Bradyrhizobium diazoefficiens: one gene and its partner. The protein of the gene in region 1 interacts with the protein of each later gene in a pairwise test. Links are inferred from orthologs where the notes say so. Each region holds a gene or a part of one and is shown in the gene's direction. Other genes may lie near its edges. The genes, in order: JJB99_RS33150 and JJB99_RS02565.

Evidence for each region.
Region 2: the proteins of JJB99_RS33150 (region 1) and JJB99_RS02565 interact in binary tests that used the Escherichia coli proteins (3 or more experiments, as listed by UniProt). The link is inferred for Bradyrhizobium diazoefficiens from one-to-one orthologs.

The regions. Positions count from the first base shown.
Region 1 is NZ_CP067100.1:7,042,557-7,045,849, reverse strand. The notes cover bases 35-3,013. They hold JJB99_RS33150 (sulfate/molybdate ABC transporter ATP-binding protein), read left to right. Parts: upstream 35-996; coding sequence 997-2,031; downstream 2,032-3,013. Other genes in these bases: JJB99_RS33140 (DUF3734 domain-containing protein), read left to right, coding at 2,791-3,013; JJB99_RS33145 (CAP domain-containing protein), read left to right, coding at 2,212-2,712; cysW (sulfate ABC transporter permease subunit CysW), read left to right, coding at 96-1,007; cysT (sulfate ABC transporter permease subunit CysT), read left to right, coding at 35-86. Also shown: more of cysT, read left to right, coding at 1-34; more of JJB99_RS33140, read left to right, coding at 3,014-3,293. UniProt on the Escherichia coli protein: Part of the ABC transporter complex CysAWTP involved in sulfate/thiosulfate import. Responsible for energy coupling to the transport system.
Region 2 is NZ_CP067100.1:541,972-545,236, reverse strand. What follows is about bases 76-3,026. They hold JJB99_RS02565 (glutamate-5-semialdehyde dehydrogenase), read left to right. Parts: upstream 76-878; coding sequence 879-2,174; downstream 2,175-3,026. Other genes in these bases: JJB99_RS02560 (nicotinate-nucleotide adenylyltransferase), read left to right, coding at 2,191-2,835; proB (glutamate 5-kinase), read left to right, coding at 76-675. Also shown: more of proB, read left to right, coding at 1-75; rsfS (ribosome silencing factor), read left to right, coding at 3,056-3,265. UniProt on the Escherichia coli protein: Catalyzes the NADPH-dependent reduction of L-glutamate 5-phosphate into L-glutamate 5-semialdehyde and phosphate. The product spontaneously undergoes cyclization to form 1-pyrroline-5-carboxylate.

The DNA.
Region 1 (3,293 bases):
TGGTCATGCTCGTCGTGTCCTTCGTCATCATCTTCGCCGTCAACCGGCTCCAGCGCTGGGCGCAGCGCCGGATTCCGGCGCGCTGAGGGCGGATCATGACGATGCAGATCGCAGATTCTCTCTCGCTGTCGTCGCCGGATGCGCGCGCACGTGCACACGCGGCCGCGGCGCGCGACAGCCTGCGCACCGAGCCGCGAGCGGTGCGCGCGATCATCATCGCGCTCGCGGTGCTATTCCTGTCCGTCTTCGTTGTGCTGCCGCTGGTCGTGGTGTTTGCGCAGGCGTTCTCGCGAGGCGCTCTGGCTTATTTCGCCGCACTCGCCGAGCCGGAAGCGTTGTCCGCGATCAAGCTGACGCTGGTGGTGGCGGCAATCTCGGTCGGCCTCAATCTCGTGTTCGGCCTCGTCGCCGCATGGGCGATTGCGAAGTTCGAATTCAGGGGAAAGACCTTCCTGATCACGCTGATCGACCTGCCGTTCTCGGTCAGCCCGGTGATTTCCGGCCTTGTCTTCGTGCTGCTGTTCGGTGCGCAGGGCTATTTCGGCAGCTGGCTGCGGGATCATGACATCCAGATCCTGTTCGCGGTACCCGGCATCGCGCTCGCCACCACCTTTGTCACGTTCCCGTTCGTGGCGCGCGCGCTGATCCCCTTGATGCAGGAGCAGGGCACGCAGGAGGAGGAGGCCGCGATCTCGCTCGGCGCCTCCGGCCTGCAAACCTTCTTCCGCGTCACGCTGCCCAACATCAAATGGGGCGTGCTCTATGGCGTCCTGCTCTGCAATGCGCGCGCGATGGGCGAGTTCGGCGCGGTCTCCGTCGTCTCCGGCCACATCCGCGGCGAGACCAACACCATGCCGCTGCTGGTCGAGATTCTCTATAACGAGTACCAGTTCGTCGCTGCGTTTGCGATCGCCTCGCTGCTGGCGATGCTGGCGCTGATCACGCTGATCGCCAAGACCATTCTTGAACGCCACCTCGACGAAGGACACGACGTCAATGACCATTGAAGTCAGAAATCTCGTCAAGACGTTCGGCAGCTTTAAAGCGCTCGACGGCGTCGACCTCAAGGTCGACAATGGCGAGCTGCTGGCGCTGCTCGGTCCCTCCGGCTCGGGCAAGACCACGCTGCTGCGGATCATCGCCGGACTCGACTGGCCGGATTCCGGCGACGTCTCCTTCAACGGCGAGGACGCGCTGGCGCAGGGCGCGCGCGAACGTCACGTCGGCTTCGTGTTCCAGCACTACGCGCTGTTCCGCCACATGAGCGTGTTCGAGAACGTCGCGTTTGGCCTGCGCGTACAGCCCCGCGCGGTCCGCAAGGATGAGTCCGCCATCCGTGTACGCGTCAAAGAGTTGCTCGACCTCGTGCAGCTCGACTGGCTCGCCGACCGCTATCCGAGCCAGCTTTCCGGTGGCCAGCGCCAGCGCATCGCGCTCGCCCGCGCGCTCGCGATCGAGCCGCGCATCCTGTTGCTCGACGAGCCGTTCGGTGCGCTCGACGCGAAGGTGCGGAAAGAACTTCGCCGATGGCTGCGCTCGCTGCATCACGAGATCAACGTCACCTCGATCTTCGTCACCCACGACCAGGAGGAGGCGCTGGAAGTCGCCAACCGCGTCGTGGTGATGGACAAGGGAAGGATCGAGCAGATCGGCTCGCCCGACGATGTCTACGAGACCCCGGCGACCGCGTTCGTCCACGGCTTCATCGGCGAATCCATCGAGCTCCCGGTGCAGATCGAAGGCGGCGTGATCAGGCTCGGCGACCGGCCGCTGCTGCTGGCAGCGGACGGCCTTGCGCCTGGCGCGTCAAGACTGTTCGTGCGGCGACATGACATGCTGGTCGGTCCGCCTGGCAGCGGCGCCTTCGAGGGCACGGTTCAGCACGTGCGCAATTTCGGCCCGGTGCAGCGCGCCGAGATCGGCCTGTCGGGCGGCGAAACCATTGAGATCGACGCCCCTCGCGACAAGGAACTGCGCACCGGCGACACCATCGGCCTCGAGCCCCGCCGCTACCGGATCTTTGCCGGCTAGAAATCTTCCGTCGTTCCGGGGCGCGCGTCAGCGCGAAGCCGGAATCTCGAGGTTATGGCGCAAGATTCCGGGTTCAGTGCTGCGTACTGCCCCGGAATGACAGCTACGATTTTCCTCAAAATTCACCTTTCAGCCACGGTTGGTATGCAACAACGGCCCCTCATTTGGGGGTCCCGATTCATGCGCGCTGCGGCCGCAATTCTCATTCTTTTGCTGCTCGCCGGCTGCGCCGGCAATGAGCCGCCGGTCCAGCAGCCGTCGATGTATGCCGATATGGCTGTGCCCGGCGCCCAGCTCGATGCGCAGGCCGCCGCGGTGATGATCTCGCAATACCGCCAGAACAACATGCTCGGTACCGTCGTGGTCGATCCCGATTTGATGCGGCTCGCCGAATCCCAATCCCAGGCCATGGCGGCGGCCAACAAGATGGACCATGACGTCCGCGCGCCCCTGGCCAAGCGCCTTGTCGCCGGCGGCTACCCCGCGACCGTGGCGGTCGAGAACATCTCGGCCGGCTATCATACGCTGGCCGAAGCGTTTTCCGGCTGGCGCGACTCGCCTCCGCACCGTGCCAACATGCTCAAGAGCGGTGTCACAAAACTGGGAATAGCGGCGAGCTATGCTCCGGGCACCAAATACAAGGTGTTCTGGACCATGATCCTGGCCTCGACGGAACGATAAGCCAGACTTGATGCCGGGATGCATTGACGCCGCCGCGAAACTGTCGCCACGGTGGCTTGCCATTGCTATTGTTCCCTTATGACCGATCATAGCCCGGAATCCGCCAGCGTCCCCGCGAATGCGCAACGCGTCCTGGTCCTCCAGGGCGGCGGCGCGCTCGGCTCGTACCAAGCCGGCGCCTATCAGGCGCTGTGCGGCTCCGGTTTCGAGCCGGAATGGGTCGCCGGCATCTCGATCGGCGCGGTCAACGCCGCCATCATCGCCGGCAACGAGGGCCACACCCGCGTCAAGCGCCTGAAGGAATTCTGGGAGATGGTGTCCGCGCCGGTGCCGTGGAAACCGATCGGCAAGAGCGACCACAGCCGCGAGCTGTTCAACTCGACCAGCGCCGCACTGATCGCGACCTTCGGCGTACCCGGCTTCTTCGTCCCGCGCGTCCCGCCCGCGCCGCTCTGGCCGCCGGGCCATCCCGAAGCCGAAAGCTATTACGACACTGCGCCGCTGAAGAAGACGCTGGAGCGCCTGGTCGATTTCGACCGCATCAACGACGTCAAGACCCGCCTGTCGGTCGGCGCGGTCAG
Region 2 (3,265 bases), 6.5 Mb from region 1 along the record:
ATCCGCTACGGCGACAATGACCGCCTCGCCGCGCGCGTCGCCACCATGGCGAGCGCCGATCTGCTGGTGCTGCTGTCCGACATCGACGGGCTCTACGACGCGCCGCCGAAGAACAACCCGAATGCCAAGCTGATCCCGGTGGTGGAGAGCATCTCGTCGGAGATCGAAGCGGTGGCGGGAGACGCCGAGTCCGAGTTGTCGCGCGGCGGCATGCGCACCAAGGTCGAGGCGGCCAAAATCGCGACGACAGGCGGCACGCATATGCTGATCGCCTCCGGCAAGATCGAGCATCCCTTGCAGGCGATCGCCGACGGCGGCCGCTGCACCTGGTTCCTGACCCCCGCCAATCCCGTCACCTCGCGAAAACGCTGGATCGCCGGCTCGCTGGAACCGAAGGGCACGCTGACGATCGATGCCGGCGCTGTAACGGCACTGCGCGCCGGCGCCAGCTTGCTGCCGGCAGGCGTGATCAAGGTCGAAGGCCAGTTCGCCCGCGGCGATGCGGTGATCGTGCGCGGTCCCGATACCAGCGAGGTCGGCCGCGGCCTGATCGCCTACGACGCGGACGACGCCGAACGGATCAAGGGTCGCTCCTCAAAGGACGTGGTGGCCATCCTCGGCATCAGCGGGCGATCCGAGATGATCCACCGCGACGATCTGGTGGTGGGCGGGTAAGGCTGGGCCGTCATGCCCGGGCTTGTCCCGGGCATCCACGTTCTTTCGACTCCGCGGCGAGGGCGTGGATAGCCGGGACAAGCCCGGCCATGCCCAACGGTCCTGGTGACCCCTATCGCGAAGCCCAGCCATACCCTGCCCGCCCTTCGCAAAAGCGGGATTTCCGTGCTAGGACACCGCCTTAGCAGAAGGTTTTGACCCCCATGGCCGCCCCCCTCAAAGCCGTTGACGGCAATGCCGATCTCCAGGCGCTGATGTCCGATCTCGCCGCCAAAGCCCGCGCGGCCGCGCGCGTGCTGGCGCTGGCGCCGCCGGAGCAGAAGAACCGGGCGCTGGAAGCCATGGAGCGGGCGATCCGCAGCAACGCTGCGGCGATCCTTGCCGCCAATGCCGAGGACGTCGCCGAGGCCCGCGCCTCCGGCAATGCCACCTCCTCCTTCATCGACCGCCTGACCCTGACCCCGGCGCGCGTCGAAGGCATGGCCGAGGGCATCGGCATCGTGCGCGGCATCGCTGATCCCATCGGCGTCGTCATCGAGAGCTGGCAGCGGCCGAACGGCATGACCATCGAGCGCGTGCGCGTGCCGCTCGGCGTGGTCGGCGTGATTTTCGAGAGCCGGCCCAATGTTGCGGCGGATGCCGGCGTGCTGTGCCTGAAGTCGGGCAATGCCGTGATCCTGCGCGGCGGCTCCGACAGTTTCCGGTCGTGCCGCGCCATCCATGAATGTCTCGTCCAGGGCTTGCGCGAAGCGGGCCTGCCCGAAGCGGCCATCACGCTGGTGCCAACGCGCGACCGCGCGGCGGTCGGCATGATGTTGTCCGGATTGAAGGGCGCGATCGACGTGATCGTGCCGCGCGGGGGAAAAAGCCTCGTCGCCCGCGTCGAGCAGGAGGCGCGCGTGCCGGTGTTCGCGCATCTCGAAGGCGTCAACCACGTCTATGTCGATGCAAGCGCCGACCTCGCCATGGCGAAGTCGATCGTGCTCAACGCAAAAATGCGCCGCACCGGCGTCTGCGGCGCGGCCGAGACGCTGCTGATCGATCGCGCCGCTGCCGGCAAGAACCTGAAGCCGCTGGTCGAGATGCTGTTGGATGCCGGCTGCGAGGTGCGCGGCGACGACGCCGTGCAGAACACCGACGCGCGCGTCAAGCCTGCCAGCGACGACGATTGGGACACTGAATATCTCGACGCGATCATCGCGGCGAAGGTCGTCGACGGCGTCGACGGCGCGATCGCGCATATCCAGGCCCACGGCTCGCATCACACCGATGCGATCGTGAGCGCGGATGAGGCGCCGGCAAAAAAGTTCCTCAGCGAGGTCGATTCCGCGATCGTGCTGCACAACGCCTCGACGCAGTTCGCCGATGGCGGCGAGTTCGGTTTCGGCGCCGAGATCGGCATCGCCACCGGCCGCTTCCATGCCCGCGGCCCTGTCGGCGCCGAGCAGTTGACGAGCTTCAAATATCGCGTTCACGGCACCGGGCAGACGCGGCCGTAAAGTCGCAGGGCGGGCATTGAGCAACAATTTCGTCGCGCCGCGCTTCTTAGCGCAAGCGGTCCCGCCCCACACGGAGGGCATGCGCATCGGCCTGCTCGGCGGCTCGTTCAATCCGCCGCATCAGGCGCACCGTGCGATCAGCCAGTTCGCCTTGAGGCGCTTGCAACTCGATCGCGTCTGGTGGCTGGTGACGCCCGGCAATCCGCTGAAGGAGAACGGGACCCTGCATGAACTCGGCGAGCGCATGCAGGCCGCGCGCGACGTTGCTAATGATCCTCGGATCGAGGTGAGCTGTCTCGAATCCGTCATTCGCACCCGCTATACTATCGACACGATCAACACCTTGCGCCGCCGCTTCTCGGGCTTGCGCTTTGTCTGGATTATGGGCGCCGACAATCTCGCTCAATTCCACCGTTGGCAGCACTGGCGGCGCATCGCTGGCCAGGTGCCGATTGCGGTCATCGATCGCCCACCGCAGAGTTTTCGTGCCCTCGCCTCTCCCGCCGCCAGGGCGCTCGCGCGCTATCGCCTGCCGGAGAACAAGGCAGCCCTACTTGCGGATCGGCCGGCCCCGGCCTGGGTTTTCCTCACCGGATTGAAGTTGAACCTCTCCTCGACGGGCCTGCGGAACCCGGACGGGAGCTGGAAAGGTACCAAGTGAGACGGACCTTGCACATGGGGTGTGGGCTCCGGGCTCTCTGGCATATTGAAACCCTTAACCCCACATGATGTAGTGTAACCAGTGGGCGCTGGATTCGGCGTTCGCGATACAGTGAAAGGAATGGTCCCTGACCACATCTGTATTGTCCAAGTCAGCTTCGACAAAGTCTGTTTTACCCAAGGTTGCCAAGCCTACGCGTAAAACATCGACCCAAGCGGCCTTGCAGGCGCAACCCGACGCCGACAAGACGCTGAGCCTGATCCTCTCCCGCCTCGAGGACATGAAGGCGGAAGAGACGGTCACAATCGACCTTCGCGGCAAATCGGCGTACTCCGACTACATGATCGTCACCACCGGCCGGGTGAACCGGCACGTCGGCGCGATCGCGGACAACGTCACGAAGAGCCTCAAGGAAAACGGCATCAAGAAC